One region of the Priestia sp. YIM B13489 genome, then DNA from elsewhere that is predicted to be linked to it. Evidence: riboswitches for the same ligand, from Rfam matches in the RefSeq annotation. Region 1 holds a riboswitch; each other region holds the start of a gene.
What was found. A riboswitch is a leader RNA that binds a small molecule or an ion and turns the genes downstream of it on or off. The one in region 1 is predicted to bind ZMP and ZTP.
Positions count from the first base shown of each region.

Region 1 (5,870 bases):
TGAGATCAGTTAGCGTTACCTGAAATCCTTTCTCGGCTAGTGTCATTGCATATTTACCAGGATCAGCCCCATTATCTAATATACTGCCGTTTTCCGGTAGATACTCTTGTATATAATGCCAGTTTATTTGAAACTCTAAGGGTTCTCTATCTAGGCGTCCCCACTCATCAAATGTTGAGTAATAATCCATAACTTTGTTCATAAAAAAATTCCCCTTCTATGTCTTATGCAACTTCCAATAAATATAAGTATTATTTATTTTGTAGAATTTGTAAACTATTGATGGAGATTACATACAAAGTTAATTAACATAATGTGCGTTATGAATAGTCAAGATATCTAAAATCTTTGTCCATTGTTCTTAAAAAGAATATATTTATATGTCAACTATAACTCCTAGTCAGAAACTAAAAATATGACATCTTTGTTAACAACAAGGTCTTTCTCTTCTTTATCTCGAAATAACCTACTTGTAGAAAAAAATGGTAAAGGAGAAAAATTCTTATGCAAAAAATAAAATCCTCTCTTACAGGTCGCCTGGGTGGTTATACAAAGGAAATGATGAAAGATTTAAATGTGCCAGGAGCAGCAGTCGCAATCATAAAAGATAGAGAAATTATTCTTTCTGAAGGATTTGGGTATCGCGACATTGAAAATAAAAAACCTGTTACACCAAGTACACTGTTTGCAATTGGTTCATCTACAAAAGCTTTTGGGACGCTTTCTCTAAGTTTACTTGCTCAGCAACAAAAGTTTAATTGGGATAAATCTGTTCAAACGTATATTCCTGCTTTTTCACTCCATGATCCTCTAGCAAGCTCACAAACTACAGCTCGTAATTTGGCCTCTCATCGTTCTGGTGTTAGTCGTCATGAATTACTATGGTATGGATCTTCACTAACACGAAAAGACATCGCAGAAAAAATTCAATATTTGGAGCTAGATGCAATTGACTGGCGTAAAAGAGCTATAGAAGATACAGCTAAATTTAAAGAAATGATGAAAGAATTAGATAAGCCTCTTCCACAAGTAAAAGAGACAACCCTTACACATGCAGTAGAAGAATATACAGGGATATTTGAGCATCCTGCATATGGGAAAATGGAAGTGTATAAACAAAACGATACGTTATATTTAAAGTGGGAATCAGTTAATATAGAGATGAAACATCATCATTACAATGTATACACGACAAAGTGGAATCTTTCTCATACGGAAATGACTGTGTTAATTGCCTATGAGATGGACGTAGAAGGCGAATTATCACAGTTTAAATTGCATTTACCACCAATGTTGAGTACAAAGCCGATTGTATTTAGTAGACTCACAGATAGGATTTCATAAAATTAAACATAAAACTTACCACTTAAAATAATGAAAAAAGTATTAGACGAGACGCACCTTCTCGCTTAATACTTTTTTCATTATTTTATTTATATATCTCACTAAATGGTGATGTTCAACATACCTTTTCAGAATTTTTTCTTGGAAGATCGGTAACATATTCTGTTTACATAAAACAGCTTATAAGAATTTATCTGTACATACGTAAAAGCCATTTAAGACTTATCTTAAATGGCTTTTACAATGTTTATGTTATTTCATTTACTCATCAATAATTATGGTATCAGCGTTTATATCCTCGAAACAAAGATTTACTGTTCTTTGTTTCGCTCTGGTTCTATGTATTGTTCCAGCTGGTATAAGTAACGTATCATTCGGTTTTAACACGGCTGTATCCCTATCTTTAAAATCAATTAAAAGTTCTCCCTCCAAAACCATAAAAAGCTCATCTGAATTAGAATGATAGTGCCATTTGTATTCGCCTGAAAATACAGCTATACGAAGACAGTGATTATTAATATTCGATACAGGAAAATTCAAGTGTTGATCTTTAATATCTTTTGTAATTTCTTGAAGATTAATCTTTTCCAGCTCTAATTTCTCTAGCATTACAATTCCCCTTTATATGTTATCTATAATAAATTCAATTTAATTTCCCCATGTAAACTAAACCATTTGAACGATTTCCATTCATAGTTGTATATTCTACTTTCTTGTATTCTAAGGTTTCAAATTGATCTACCCATTCTTTCACACGTTCTTCGCTATGATGACGTAAAATGGCCCCATCTGGTAATTCAAAAACCCCGTATGTATGATACTTAGTGAGTGCCTTTTCATAACGTAATTTATTTCTTTCATCACTATTCAGTAGAAAGTCGTTGATGTAAATAATACCTCCTGGCTTTAGTACCCGTTTAATCTCATTTAAAATAGCGTTTTGTTCCTCACTTTTATGAACACATGTTAAAACTGCAAAAAGTAAGACAGCATCCAAAGAATCATTAGAAAAAGGAAGCTTCCCACTTTGAATAACTTGAAAATCGATTTCTGAGTTATGAGACTTAGCTCTTTTAATCATTTCTTCTGAAAAGTCTACACCATGTAAATTGTTATAATCGTAACTTCTTAATTCCAATAAAGTCCGTCCATACCCACAACCATAATCTAATATGGCAGCATTGTGATTAACATGTGTTAGGAATAATTCAGGTTGAAAAGGCGTAGTAAATTCTTTTTTATTAGCTACTTCATTCCAATATTCATCTTGTTTGATCATCTTTATGAAACAACTCCCTATTGATCTATCAACTTTTATTGCATCATAGCATGTAAAAACATAAAATAATGTGAGATATCTCATATTTTTATAATAGTAGGAGAAAAAATGAAATTTTTAAACGAGCCTATGCAAAGTTACTATATCGAGAAATACTCTATTCAATCACTTTTTTCCTTTCCAATTACTCCATTTATTCAGGTCTGCGAATTTGAACGTGGTGAATTTATCTATAAGGAAGGCTCCTATCCTCAATATATTTATTATCTTGTTGAAGGTAAGGCAAAACTCTATGTTACACACGAAAATGGGAAAGTGTCCTTGATTAATTTTTTACAAGCTCCAACATTTATGGGGGAAGTGGAACTATTAAATTCACAAAGATATTCTAAAGCTATACAAACTGTCACTAAAACCATTTGTTTAGCTATTCCTATTAACACCTGTAAAAATAAGCTCTTAACAGATGTAACATTTCTCAGATATTTATGCAGTTTTTTAAGTGAGAAAGCAACTAAAATTTCAGCAAAGTATACACAAAATCAGGCCTATCCACTCGAGAACCGTCTTGCTGCTTTTATAATGTTGTCGGCTGATGATAACTTTTATAAAGAAAAACATACTGAAGTATGCGAATACTTGGGTGTATCATATCGCCATCTACTCCATGTACTAGCCCAGCTATGTAAATCAAAGACTATTGAAAAGCAGTCGCGAGGTTACATTATTAGGGACAAAGAACGTTTGAAAAAATTAGCTGAATTAAATTAAAGACACTCATAATAACCTCGTTTCATAAGAAAGATGACTATATGTAAATGATATAAAATGTAGTTGCCATAATCGCATGTATCGAAAACATTCTAGAAGAGCCAATCCCTTTATAAGTCTTGGCTCTTTTGGGCTAATCATATTTAATTCATAGCTCAATGATGGAATACACGTATACCTGAATGTGCCATGATCATCCCATATTCATTTGCTGCCTGTGTAACTTGTTCATCTCGTAAAGAATTTCCTGTTTGAACCACATATTTAACGCCACTTTGAGCCGCACGATCGATATTATCACGGAAAGGTAGAAAAGCGTCGGATGCATAGGAAACGCCTTTTAATCTTTTTAGCCATTCTCGTTTTTCACTCTTACTTAGCCTAGCAGGGACCTCCTCAAAACATTGTTTCCAGTGCTCATTTTCTACCTCAGTAATATCATCATTCAGCCATCCATCAATTGCATTATTAACTTCTACACGAGAAATGCCTTCTCTGAACTTCATGTTAAGGGCTCTTGGATGTTGTCTTAGCCACCATTTATCAGCTTTTTCAGCAGCCAACCTCGTACAATGAATACGGGACTGCTGTCCAGCACCAATTCCAATTGTTTGGCCATCTAATGCGAAACAAATGGAGTTTGATTGTGTATATTTTAATGTAATAAGAGCAACAAGAAGGTCTCTCTTTGCATGATCAGGGATATCACATTGAGTCGTAACAATCTGATTGAAAACTTCTTTCCCAATCTGTACATCATTTCTTTGTTGTTCTAGAGTAATGCCAAATATCGTTCTTTTTTCAATTAGATCAGGCACATAATTTGGATCAATCTCTAAAATTAGATATTTTCCTTTCTTTTTCTGTTTCAAAATCTCTAGTGCTTCTTGAGTGTAGCTTGGTGAAACAATCATATCAGAAACCTCTGTTTTGAGGAGGTTAGCTACAGTTATATCCACTTCATCACTAAAAGCAGCACAATCTCCAAATGAAGACATCCTATCTGTCCCACGCGCTCTTGCATAAGCAATCGCTAATGGAGACAGGTCTAGGCCTTTAACAAAATAGGATTCAGTAAGTGTCTCATTTAGTGGAGAGTACACAGCTGCACCTGCTGGACTTACGTGTTTAAAGGATGCAGCTGCAGGTTGATCAGTAGCCTGTCGAAGCTCCTGAACCAGTTGAAAAGCGTTTAATGCATCTAGAAAGTTAATATAACTCGCTTCTCCATTTAAGATTTTAATAGGCGTGTTTTTAGCATTCCGAACTTTAGCTTTACTTTGATTTGGGTTCATTCCGTACCGTAAACCAATCTCTTTCATGTAAAAAATCCCCTTTCTAAATAAAAAAAGTATTTGAACTCATGTTCAAATACTTTGCCCAGGCGTACGGCCGTTATCTATGTGCTTCCTCATGGTTCTCCATGTTTACGCCAGTAACACATAGTCTGTTTTATAAGAAAATTTTACATAATAACAGTAATTTTAACAATACATTTAGCCGAATTTTTCTTTTTTAGTTGTATATGATATACAGATCTAGTTTACATAATACAGCTTTCCGGGACACATGAAGAAGGAAACCCTTTGGCGTAGAAGGATTTTACCTTTTTAAGTCCAAGTAAGATAGTAATAGTAACTTATAAAGCAATTGAAGGATGCAGAAATGGAGGGAAGTAAAGTTGCCTAACAGCGAGTATCCATACTATTTTATAAAGGTAGGTAAATTATATTACGTATATCATTCGTATAAGAACGTAAAAAGGAAAGAGGTATCCAGTTACGAATTTACTAATGAGGAATCATTAGCATTTCCCATTGATGAAGAGTCTGCTAAACAAGTGGCAGATGAATGTGGAGGTCATATTGTAATGAAGAATGCTACGTTTAATGATTATATCAGCCAAGGAGAAAGATGGAGTAATTTTATAGATAGAAAAAAGAAGAACATATGGAGAATCTATATCATTAATTGAATGATAAAACCTTTTAACTACTATTTATTTTGAAGAAAAACACACAATTTGTCGTCACTAAGTATAAATAATGAAACTATTAATTTTTATAAAATGTTTTAGTATTTACTTATATGCTAAAGTTAGTTTTATGTAGGTTATAAATATCTTAAATAAGTTACATCTCTAATCAACACATCAGATTAAACTAAAAATGCTGAGTGATTTAACAATTTCTATTATAATTCTTCCATGCAACCTTTATTTCTAACCTTATCATATTGAAATATCTTCCCTCGTCAAAAAATGTAATATATTACTAATGAAAACAATAAAAAGCATATTGTACACTTAATGGGTATGTAAGTAATATTTTATGGAGGTTTTAAATTGAAAGCTACTGGCATCGTTAGGAAACTAGACAACCTGGGAAGAGTAGTCTTACCCATCGAATTAAGAAGAACATTAAATATTAAAAAGAACGACCCTGTTGAAATTTTTGTAGATAATGAGAACATTGTG
Region 1 covers NZ_JBHZOQ010000053.1:36,575-42,444, forward strand. The annotation lists gene ACFX4W_RS05895 (class I SAM-dependent methyltransferase) at 1-202, opposite strand, end outside; gene ACFX4W_RS05900 (serine hydrolase) at 505-1,344, shown strand; gene ACFX4W_RS05905 (cupin domain-containing protein) at 1,606-1,935, opposite strand; gene ACFX4W_RS05910 (class I SAM-dependent methyltransferase) at 1,988-2,623, opposite strand; gene yeiL (transcriptional regulator YeiL) at 2,732-3,394, shown strand; gene ACFX4W_RS05920 (phosphoribosylaminoimidazolecarboxamide formyltransferase) at 3,550-4,716, opposite strand; ZMP/ZTP riboswitch at 4,766-4,844, opposite strand; gene ACFX4W_RS05925 (hypothetical protein) at 5,076-5,369, shown strand; partial or broken gene ACFX4W_RS05930 (AbrB/MazE/SpoVT family DNA-binding domain-containing protein) at 5,739-5,870, shown strand, end outside.

Region 2 (5,870 bases), 4.8 Mb from region 1:
ATTTGATTTATTTGCTTTCCTTCTTCTTTAAATCCTAACTTTTTATACAAATGAATAGCTCTTTTATTGTTTGAAAATACATCTAAATTTATTTTTTCCAACCCTTTTTGTTCTTTTGACCATTCTATTAAATAAGAGAGTAACGTTGTTCCAACTCCCTTGTTTGAGAACTCTTGCTTCACGCAAATGCCAAACGATCCAGTATGATGCAAACGCATATAGGAAGGCCTGTGAAAAGAAAGAAATCCAACAACTTGATTATTAAATTCTACAATTAATGTTAAACCACCATTTTCTTGTCTTATTTGTATCTTTTTTTGATATTCTTCTGCTGTTTCTTGTACTTCTTCAGGTAATCGAAGAAGAAAATCGTTCGTTATAACAATTTCTTGCTTTATTGCAACAATTGCATCAGCATCTTCTACGGTTGCTATACGTACATTTAACATGAAGTTTATTCCCCTTTATTATTAAGTTAGATATAAATAATGAATTAATTTAAATGGATTTTTAACAATCTATTTATAGCTTTAATGATGAAACACACGAATACCTGAATGAGCCATAATCATTCCATATTCATTTGCTGCCTGTGTAACTTGTTCATCTCGTAAAGAATTCCCTGTTTGAACCACATACTTAACGCCACTTTGAGCTGCACGATCTATATTATCACGGAACGGTAAAAAAGCATCGGATGCATAAGAAACGTCTTTTAATCTTTTTAGCCATTCTTGTTTTTCACTCTTACTTAGCCTAGCAGGGACCTCTTCAAAACACCTTTTCCATTGTTCGTTTTCTACCTCAGTAATATCATCATTCAACCATCCATCAATTGCATTATTCACTTCTACACGAGAAATGCCTTCTCTGAACTTCATGTTAAGGGCCCTTGGATGTTGTCTTAACCACCATTTATCAGCTTTTTCAGCTGCCAACCTTGTACAATGAATACGGGACTGTTGTCCAGCACCAATTCCAATCGTTTGGCAATCTAAAGCGAAGCAAATAGAGTTGGATTGTGTATATTTCAATGTAATAAGAGCAACAAGTAGGTCTCTCTTTGCATTATGAGGAATATCATGTTGAGTCGTAACAATATGATTAAAAACTTCCTGCCCAATCTGTACATCATTTCTTTCTTGTTCTAGAGTAATTCCAAATACCGTTCTTTTTTCAATTGGATCAGGCACATAGTTTGGGTCAATCTCTAAAATTAGATATTTTCCTTTCTTTTTCTGTTTCAAAATCTCTAATGCTTCTTGAGTGTAGCTTGGTGCAACAATCATATCAGAAACCTCTGTTTTGAGGAGATTAGCTACAGTTATATCTACTACATCACTAAAAGCAGCACAATCTCCAAACGAAGACATCCTATCTGTTCCACGCGCTCTTGCATAAGCGATCGCTAAAGGAGACAGGTCTAAGCCTTCAACAAAATAGGATTCAGTAAGTGTCTTATTTAGTGGAGAGTACACAGCTGCACCTGCTGGACTTACATGTTTAAAAGATGCTGCTGCAGGTTGACTAGTGGCTTGCCGAAGCTCTCGAACCAATTGAAAAGCATTTAATGCATCTAGAAAGTTAATATAACTAGCTTCTCCGTTTAAGATTTTAATAGGTGTGTTTTCTGCATTGTAAACTTTAGCTTTACCTTGATTTGGATTCATTCCGTACCGTAAACCAATCTCTTTCATTTAAAAATCTCCTTTCTAAATAAAAAAAGTATTTGAACTCATGTTCAAATACTTTGCCCAGGCGTACGGCCGTTATCTATGTGCTTCCTCATGGTCCTCCATGTTTACGCCAGTAACACATAGTCTGTTTTATAGGTAAATTTTACATAATAAAAGTAATTTTAACAATACTTTTATCTAAATTTTTCTTTTTAAATTATATATTATATACTAATCTAATTTACATAAAAGGTATTTATTGGTATCTTAACTTAATTAGTTGATTTTTTCATATACATGAAAGTAATGTTCATAATGATTTCTTTCATCTTCAATACCTTTTTCAACCGATAACTCTTTCCATAGAGAAAAATCAAACTCTGGAAAGAAGCGATCACCTTTGAAATAATGATTGATTTTAGTTATGTACAATTTATGAGTGTAGGGTTGGAATTGTCGATAAATTTCCTCTCCTCCAAGGATAAATACTTCTTCCCCTTCGCACATGGAAAGAGCTTGTTCAACTGAATGAGCTATATAACAACCTGGAGCTTTATAATTTTCATTTGTGGTCATTATAATATTTTTACGTCCCTCCAGAGGTTTTCCGATGGATTCATAATTCTTCCTACCTAAAATAATTGAATGCCCCATAGTAACTTTTCTTAGATATTTCCAATCATTTGGGAGTCTCCAGGGAATATCATTATCCTTCCCAATTACATTTTCTTTTCCTACAGCAACCATTGCAGATATGATCATATGGTCCCTCCCCCCTTTTCTTTAATTTTAACAAATAAAGGAGGACTAGATGTATATCCTATACGAAATTAGTTACCATAATGTGCGTTCCAGGAACAAAAAACAGCCTTTGAAAGGCTGTTTTTTCCTTTGAAAAGTTATTTATTAGATTAAAATATAATTTTCTTTACTTCTTTTAATGTAACGAATCTGCCGCCTAGAATATTATTATGATGTTCTACTATTTTTGAAGCTGAAAGCACAGCCGTATCAAATGTGCTATGAGCATCTTTTACTAAGATATTCTCTTTATAACCTAAGCTATATGCTCTTCTACAAGTAGTATCTAAACAAAATTCAGTTTGCATCCCTGCAATGACTAATCTTCCAATTTCAAGTTCCTGAAGTTTTTTATGTAGAGTTGTTTGATAAAATGCGTCTCAAGAAGATTTTTGAATAACTATGTCTGTTGGTAAGGGGCTAACATCACGATGGATTTCCCATGTGACTTTTCCTTCACTAAGCATACTATTATAACTAGGGTCTGTATGCTGGATATAGATAATTGGTACATTAGATTGGTGAGCTTTTTCCCTTAGATAAGTAATATTTTGAAGCACTTGCTGTTCATTCCATAAAGATCCACCTTCATAAGAAAACATGATGTTTTGGACATCTATAAGCAACAAAGCCGTTTTTTTACTCATTTCGTTGTATCCCCCTATTGAGTTATGTGGAAAAAAATTAAAAATACTATTATATCAAATTAAAATCTCATAATAAAAAACCAATTTCTCAGTATTAAAATTTGAGAAATTGGTTTTTTTATATTGGTAGAACCCCAAAGTTGTTTAAACCAATTACTTTGTATTAAAAGAAATGTTGATTTTTCATCGTAAAATAATAAACAAGAGTTAAAAGAGCTAAAATCGAAAAGTTATAAAAGCTAAACCTTATAAGGTACATTTTACTTTTTTGTGGATCTCTCTTAATAAAAAGTTTAAATGAAATTACACTTGCGAGGGAAGCCACAATCGTGCCAAGTCCACCTAAATTCACACCTACTAATAAAGGCTGCCAATTCACGGAGAATTTTGATAAAAAGATCGCAGCTGGTACATTGCTTATCAGTTGGCTTAAAATTATGGAACTGAAAAAGATAGATGTGGGACTTTTGAGATTTTCGTTGGCAAATGTCTGTACTACCTTTAATTCCGATATGTTTCCTATAAATATAAAAAAGCATATAAAAGTAATAAGCAATAAATAATCAATTTTCTTCAATAATTTTATGTCAAGTATACATGCGGTTCCCAATACGATGATAAACGCAAGTTTATAGCTTAAAACCCCTAGTATGGATACAGATATGATGCCAAATAGTATTCCCCATACTGTTGCTTTTTTTTTATTATTTATAGGAATATACGGAAGTTCCATTTCCAATGTTTTACTATTCAATCTTTGATTAAGAAAGAATAACAGAATAATTCCAAGAACCACTAATAGAAGGATTGTTGTGAAAAATTGTATAGGCCTTATTCCGTAGTTAGTAAATATGAAAAGATTTTGAGGATTTCCCATTGGAGTTAGACTGCTTCCAATGTTAGCCGCAATTGTCTCTAATATAACAGTATCTAACATAGAAGTTTGTATAATCTTACTAATTATAAGTGTTAATGGTACAAATGTTATTAATGCAACATCATTCGTTACAAGCATGGAACTAAAAAAGCATAATAAAATTAGGATTGCTGAAACACTTTTACTATTATGACATTTACTTAGTATAGCAATGGCGAACTTATCCAATAGTTTAAGCTCTTCCAGAGCCTTAACTACGAGCATAAGATTAAATAAACTGACTAATACTTTAAAATTTATATATTCTAGCTTTGGTGCATGGAATAAACAGCTTAAGATTGCTAACAAGAGTGATATGGTAAATACGATGTCTTTTTTAAAAAATCCACATTTCAATTTCATTTTTTTTTCGTTTTCTACATAAATATATTCTTTCATCAATCCCCCTCCAGTATTATCTATTCTACTACACACCCCTGTTTCTTGCATTTGAAATCTCAATGCACTTAAAAAACACCATCAATTCCATTAAATTACACAAAAATGGCATTTTTCCGTTATGGGGGTAATGATTTGTCTCGACTTGATGGGCAGGGGTAATTTACACCAATTGACAAATTTACGGTGTAAAGTTACTATGCCAAACTGGATGAACACCAGTGGAACAGTGTGACACAAAAATCAATTTAAAATTATCGCGTTACATATTACACGTTTTGTGGAATCCGTTATATGGAAGTAGAAGTTAGTTAAGTCTAATATTTATGATCATAGATTAAAACCATAATGAGGCACCCTCCTAAGGGTTCTTAACTATCTTTCTAGTTACCATAAAACGGATTATCGGCAATCTTCAAAAAAACAAGTCTCTCTCCATTAGAGAAAGACTTGTTTTGTATAGTTATAATTTATTTATAGTTAAAAGTTCTGTCGCTGCAGGAACAAAACGAAATGTTGTATCTATCGTTTTAACTATTATATTTTCATCATTTAAAGTTTCTACTAATTCATCTAAATAAGGGTATCGTTCATTCTTAAACCCTACTAACGGATAAATTCTAATTATACCGCCTTTTTTAGTTACTCGAATCATTTCTCGAATGGCCTGTAAATGAAACTCAAGATCAAACTGTTCTTGATAAAGAAATAAGAAATGATTACATAACACAAGCGAGAATGTCTCATCATCAAAAGGTAAATGAGGTAAAGTGCCAGCAATAAAACGTTTTTCTACAGAATTTTTGTTATAGTGATTTAAAAAGAGTTTAAAAGAATCTTCTCTTATCTTATCGTGTTCCTCCAAATTCTTATAAGAATCCCAAGATAAGAATGAACTGTTTTTAGCCAGTTTCTCGGAAGCTTCTTTCATTTCTTTCTGTCCATGTAAGCTCATTTGCTGTACGGTTAAATTATAAAGAGGGTCTACAGCAACAGCATCATAGCCTTTGTTATTAGCTTCTGCTACAAATGAAGAACCTCCAGCTGCAACATCTAAGATTTTTCCTTTTTTAAGAAAAGAATCTTCTAACAAAAACATCTTTTCATACTCTCCATAAGACCTACACGTCATGGCTACTCCAACTTGCTCATAAAACTCTGCTTTACTCATCTAAACTCATCTCTCCTCTACTCAATTAAAACTTGGAGTTAGAAAAATCTAACAATTACAATTTTATCCTTTACTACTCTTATTTTCAACTGTAATTCATATATAAATTATCATTCCTGAGGTACAGACTACAATTATCAGCAATAAAGGTTGAAATTTTATAAAAAAATACATTATATTCCATATTTTGTGTTATAATCTTATAAAATATTTTAGTAAGGAGAACTAATTATGGACGTACTATCAATAATTTCTTTTTT
Region 2 covers NZ_JBHZOQ010000053.1:4,788,114-4,793,983, forward strand. The annotation lists gene ACFX4W_RS30430 (GNAT family N-acetyltransferase) at 1-449, opposite strand, end outside; gene ACFX4W_RS30435 (phosphoribosylaminoimidazolecarboxamide formyltransferase) at 531-1,697, opposite strand; ZMP/ZTP riboswitch at 1,746-1,824, opposite strand; gene ACFX4W_RS30440 (dihydrofolate reductase) at 1,953-2,438, opposite strand; partial or broken gene ACFX4W_RS30445 (cysteine hydrolase family protein) at 2,588-3,124, opposite strand; gene ACFX4W_RS30450 (SLC13 family permease) at 3,288-4,439, opposite strand; gene ACFX4W_RS30455 (methyltransferase domain-containing protein) at 4,903-5,610, opposite strand; gene ACFX4W_RS30460 (LysE family translocator) at 5,842-5,870, shown strand, end outside.
Region 2: another riboswitch for ZMP and ZTP. It lies ahead of ACFX4W_RS30435 (phosphoribosylaminoimidazolecarboxamide formyltransferase); the one in region 1 lies ahead of ACFX4W_RS05920 (phosphoribosylaminoimidazolecarboxamide formyltransferase).

Region 3 (5,870 bases), 4.5 Mb from region 1:
ACCTTCCTTTATAAATGTTGTACTTTTTAAACTTTTTAGAAAATTATATTAAATTCATATTACCATGAACGAAAATAAATTTCATATAATTTTATTTCCTCCTCTCGTTCAGGAGAGGAGATTCATCAAATATAAAAGAGAGGTTAAGACATAACTAAATGAATCCAATCTAAAGACGAACAAATGGGATATATAAGTCGAACCGCTTGTGACACCGCAGTTGATTTCTGTGCAAGATTTTGCTTTCCGCAGGTGGCCGATGAGCCTCCTCGTCTCTTTCGCTTTTCCCCCCTTAGTCTTCCTCTTGCCCTCCAATCAGCTGCTAGAAGGAACGAAACAGATGAAACCTACGTTTACCATAACAAAAAAAACGAACCACTAATCAAACATGTTGATCACTGGTTCGTTTTTCATTTGAGCTAAAACACTTTTCTTTTGTCTCGGCCTCTCTTTTATGCTACCAAGGTTGTCCTAAATCCAATACCGAGGCTAGTTCATTGCTTTTTTTACGCACTTGTTTACGCGTGGTAGCGCGATCTGCCCCCGTTTGAAACAGGTATTTTTCTTCTTCTGTTTCTGGAATAAGCTCCGGTACTGCGCGGGGCTTTCCATCATCATCCATTGCCACAAAAGTTAAAAATGATGTAGCTGCAATTTGACGCTCCCCGGTTTTTAAATTTTCTTTAATCACTTTCACAAACACTTCCATGGATGAACGACCTGCCCATGATACGTATGACTCCAAACATACAGAATCCTGAGGCGTAATAGGGTGCAGAAAATGAATAGAGTCTGCTGAAGCTGTCACACACTCTGTACGACTGTGACGATAAGCTGAAATGGACGCAATCATATCAATATCACTCATTAACTTTCCGCCAAATAACGTATTGTGATTATTAATATCATTAGGAAAAATGCGGCTCGTTCGAACTGCCTTTGTATCTTTACAATAATTTGCTTTCATTAGTAAGAACCTCCATTGATGCCTATCATAATAAGAATAAAAGAATGAATGAACCTATACTAGCATATTTTGATAAATTTAGCTTTACAAAAAGCTCGTTGATTTATTTACAGAAAACAAAAAAGAGAAGAAAAATTCTTCTCTTTTTTGTCTATCGAATATAGCTTGATCCAAACGTTTTACCTAAAGAATCACTGTATAGGTCACTTGATTTTACAGTCCATTTCTCATCTTCTTTCACCATAAAAATTCGTAGGGGACGCCTTCCTTCTTTCGTTTCTAATTCATTTACAATATCTTTGAATTTAGAAGCCACAAACTCTTCAGAGTGTTCTGTATCGTAATCTTTCGTTTCATCTGTGTATGCTCGCTTAAGCTGCGATACGTATGAATATAAGTCTGATAAATCAAGAGTAGTGTACTCCACTTCTACTACGGCTTTATTATTTGCATTCGCAATCACATTTGTTTTCACGCTTGCTTTTTCTTTTAAAACATCTTTATACATGTTAAAAAAATCTTTTTTTGCTTTGTCGGTTAAACTGTTAGAAAACGCACCTTTTAATTCCTCATTAAACGCTTTTTTCTGTTCTTCTATGACAGCTGTTTTATCTGCTGTTACATATTTATCATAGTCTACGTTTTCTTTGTTTAAGTAAAGGACTTCTGTGTAAGCTTGCAGAGCTTTTTCTGGGTCTTGCAGCTTATTATAGCTTTTGGCGTATTTTTTCGTATCCAGTGTTAATGTCACTTCGTCGATTTCTTCATCATAATCAGATGATTTTGGCTGAAGCCCAATTTTGTACTTTTTATCTTTTTTGACTTCAAAGACAAATGTTAATTTTTTTTGCTTTCCAGCGCCAATCTTGTCAGATGCACTGCTTTCTAGTCCAAGCTCACGACTGTTCACTCCCGTTTTTGGAGACAGCTGTTCATCTCCTTCGTATAAATACACACCGTCATAATCTGATAAAGATATACTGTTTTTGGATACATTTTTCACTTTTAAATCAACTTTCAACAGCCCTTTTTCTTCACTTGTAGCTCCTTCATCACTATCTACTAAAATGTAAGAAGCGCTGTCAATGGATGCTTCAATCGTCTTATTTTTAGCCGAAGTGGATCCTCCCGTTTCCTTAGAACTGTTGCAAGCCGCTAATACTAGCATAAGTACAAAAGCCAAAGCCAAAACATTCATTTTTTTCACAGCTTCCCAATCCCCTTTATTTTGTTTTTTTAGAACTTTATCCCAAATAAAGGTTCCCCCTGTATAAATACTTAAACCTTAAAATCTATATTTTTTACAATATTTTGATAAAAACTAAGTCTAAATTCTCCACTGACCTAAATAAAAAAACACGAGCACGGGCTCGTGTTTTTTTATTTAGATTTAAAATTTTCTTGATTGATTTGTTCAGCTTCTTTCATATATCGGTTAGATTTGCCGCTTTTAATTCCCCAGTAATAAAAAGCTAATGATACGCAAGCAATCACTAGCATATCCCATCCGAAAGGCAAAATATTTTTGCCTCCGAATTTTTCGCTTCCTATGTAGGAAATAAAAATCATGCACGCTAAATAGATAAGCATCCAAGCCCCGGTTAAAAATTCTTTTTTAAAGCCCACCCATTTATTTTTCGCTTGGTAATAAAAATAAACAGGCAGGCCAATTGCCATAATAAAGATCACTTCACCTGTAAGTGGCCACCTTGCCCAGTAAAGCGTCAAGGAAGCAAAAACGAAGCCGCATGGCGCAATAACTGATGCCCCTTTTAAATAAAATGGACGGTAAAAGTGTGAAGCCGTTTTTCTTAATGTTATAAGCGCTACAGGACCCATAATATAAGAGATAAGCGTCGCTACTGAGATCACTTCTGCTAAGACACCCCATCCTCTAAATAAAAAGAGAAACAAGAAGCAAGCTGCTAAATTCAGCCACATAGCTGGGCGCGGGACATTGTAAAGTGGATGAAGAGTACCAAATATCTTTGGCAAGTATCCATTTTGCTGCATCCCGTATAACATTCTAGAAGTAGTTGCCGTATATGTAGCACCTGTGCCGGAAGGAGAAACAAATGCGTCTGCGTATAACACAATTGTTAGCCAGTTAATTCCAAGCGCAATCGCTAAATCAGCAAAAGGAGAATTAAAATTCAAATGATTCCATCCATCAGCAATTGATGACGGACTTACTGCTCCGATAAAGACAATTTGCAATATAATGTATACAATTCCTGCAATAAAAATTGAACCAATTACAGCTATCGGAATCGATTTATTAGGTGATTTTGCTTCTCCTGCCATATTTACAGGACTTTGAAACCCATTAAATGCAAACACAATACCTGATGTTGCCACTGCCGTTAAAACACTGGCCCACCCATAAGGGGCAACCCCATGCTCACTTGAAAAGTTTCCACTATGAAAACCAGCGAAAAATAAAGCCCCTGCCGTTAAACCAGGAATAATTAATTTAACAATCGTAATAAATGAGTTTGCTTTCGCAAAGAGATTTACCGTCCAATAGTTCACAAAAAAGTAAACGAATAATAACAAAGACGCAACTGCCAACCCCTTGGACGTTAAAATGCCATTGTCTACCAATTCATGAGTCCAGCGAGCCCACTTCCACGGCCAAGTACTCATATATTGCACAGATGCAATAGCCTCCACTGTTATCGTTGAAGCGATTGAAATCCAGTTAGCCCAAGCAGCCAAAAAACCAATAAATGATCCGTGTGAATACTGAGGATATTTAACCATCCCTCCTGCTTGTGGAAACATCGCGCCCAGTTCAGCATATGATAGGGCAATGGTCAAAATAACCACCATTCCAATAACCCATGAAAAAATAGCCGCGGGTCCCGCAATTTGAGCTGCTTTCCATGCTCCAAACAGCCACCCTGAACCGATAATCGAACCTATGCCTGTCATGGTTAAAGCAAATGTTCCCATCTTCCTTTGCATATTGCTCATCCAAATCTACTCCTCTTCCCTAGGAAAATAAAAAAAACACTTGCGGAATTTTCTCAAGTGTTTGCCCAGGCGCGCGGCTTATACGCTATATGCTCCCCCATGGTCATCCATGTTGCGCCAGTCACATATAGGAATATATTTTTTATCAGTATATAACATTCATTTCTATTACTCAATACACAAAAATGTTTACATTACTTTTATAAAGATAATAAATTATTCGTAAAATTCCGAATAAAACTTCTGAAATCTCTTTTTAATTACAAAAAACAACTAAAATCCTAACCTTTCTTGTTGTTTGATTCTTTTACTCCACGAGCAGATTACCTTATAAAAATTATATTAATATATAATATTCATTTACATAATAAGAATTAACAGCTATATATCCATAGAATTCTTGCACTAGACCCTTTACTTATATACAATATGAAGAAAAGATACTAAAGTGAACTGCCCACCGCTTAGCTACGCTTGAAGTGGGAGACTTCTTTTAGGAAAACGTTAAAACCTACATATCATGCACTTCGCAACAAATGAAGTACTTCGAGCAAACTTCTCTGTTTACGCAAGCGCAAAACAGGGAAAATTACGAAAAAAGATTGTTAGAGGGATGCTTATGAATTATGCAAATGTAAAAGTTCTTTATTTTGATGACGACGGAACCATTCCAAATCACCCTCGTCTTCCAGTTTTGTTGTATGAACACGTATTTATTAGTAAGAAAGAGAAAGTGGAGAGCATTTTTAATTCTCACAACTGGAAAAACAGCTGGGTAGGCGGCATACATGATTTTCACCATTACCACAGTAATTCTCATGAAGCACTAGGTGTAATTAGCGGATCTGCACGTTTAAAACTAGGTGGACATATGGGGGAAAATATCGTGGTGCATGCTGGCGATGTGCTCGTACTTCCTGCAGGAACAGGGCATATGCGTCTGCAGTCAACTGCTGATTTTAAAGTGGTTGGAGCTTATCCAGAGGGCATGGATTACAATTTAAGAACAGGAAAACAAACTGATCGCCCTCACGTATTTGATGAAATTGCACAAGTACCTATTCCTACAACAGATCCTGTTTATGGCGACAAAGGACCACTGACAGAGTGGTGGAACTAGACAAGCACTTATTGTCTAGTTTTTTTATTTGCTCTGTTTTATTCTTTCCATGAATCTCTATTTGAACATACAAATTCTTTTCTTATGATGCAATAGCAATATACTTTATCTCAGCGAAATAATAAAAACTTCCCGGTCAAAACTAAATTTCTTCTTTACCGTTCTCTTTTTGCTTCAAGAGCAACTTCGCTTAGATTATCCCCCTTTTTTTCCTTCGTAATCATTTCAAATATACTCCCACCATAACCTCTTTTTTGTTTTTCTAAAAAAATTTCCATAGATTATAACGAAATTTTCAAAAAACTTATTGCTTTACCATGTCAGACTTGCTATCATAGTGAACATTGTTAGATAAATTTTTAGTAGGAGGAGTAAAATTGAACAGAAAATTCATAATTTTTATTTTATTCATCATTCCATTTATTGCTCAATTCGTTTTTTTACCTTTTGTAAATAACATTCATCCAATTATTTTTGGATTACCTCTTTTGCATTTATGGTTATTTTTATGGGTCTTCTTAACGCCTGTGTGTACATTTATCATTTATCGTTTACAAAAATCTTGGGGGGACATTGAATAATGCAAGGAAATTTAACCGCACTTTTAATCACATCAGCAATTGTTCTTGTCGTTATCGCAATTGGCTTTATAGCGGGACGTGACAAATCATCTAGAAGCTCAGTTGAAGAGTGGGCTGTAGGTGGAAGACGTTTTGGAAGCCTGCTCGTCTGGCTTTTAGTAGGAGCAGATTTATATACTGCTTATACATTCCTAGGTCTTACAAGTACAGCTTATCAGGGGGGAAG
Region 3 covers NZ_JBHZOQ010000053.1:4,520,925-4,526,794, forward strand. The annotation lists gene ACFX4W_RS29110 (acyl-CoA thioesterase) at 458-967, opposite strand; gene ACFX4W_RS29115 (DUF5105 domain-containing protein) at 1,119-2,165, opposite strand; gene ACFX4W_RS29120 (glutamate/serine transporter AimA) at 2,348-3,943, opposite strand; ZMP/ZTP riboswitch at 4,000-4,078, opposite strand; gene ACFX4W_RS29125 (cupin domain-containing protein) at 4,464-5,063, shown strand; gene ACFX4W_RS29130 (DUF3311 domain-containing protein) at 5,441-5,644, shown strand; gene ACFX4W_RS29135 (sodium:solute symporter family protein) at 5,644-5,870, shown strand, end outside.
Region 3: another riboswitch for ZMP and ZTP. It lies ahead of ACFX4W_RS29120 (glutamate/serine transporter AimA); the one in region 1 lies ahead of ACFX4W_RS05920 (phosphoribosylaminoimidazolecarboxamide formyltransferase).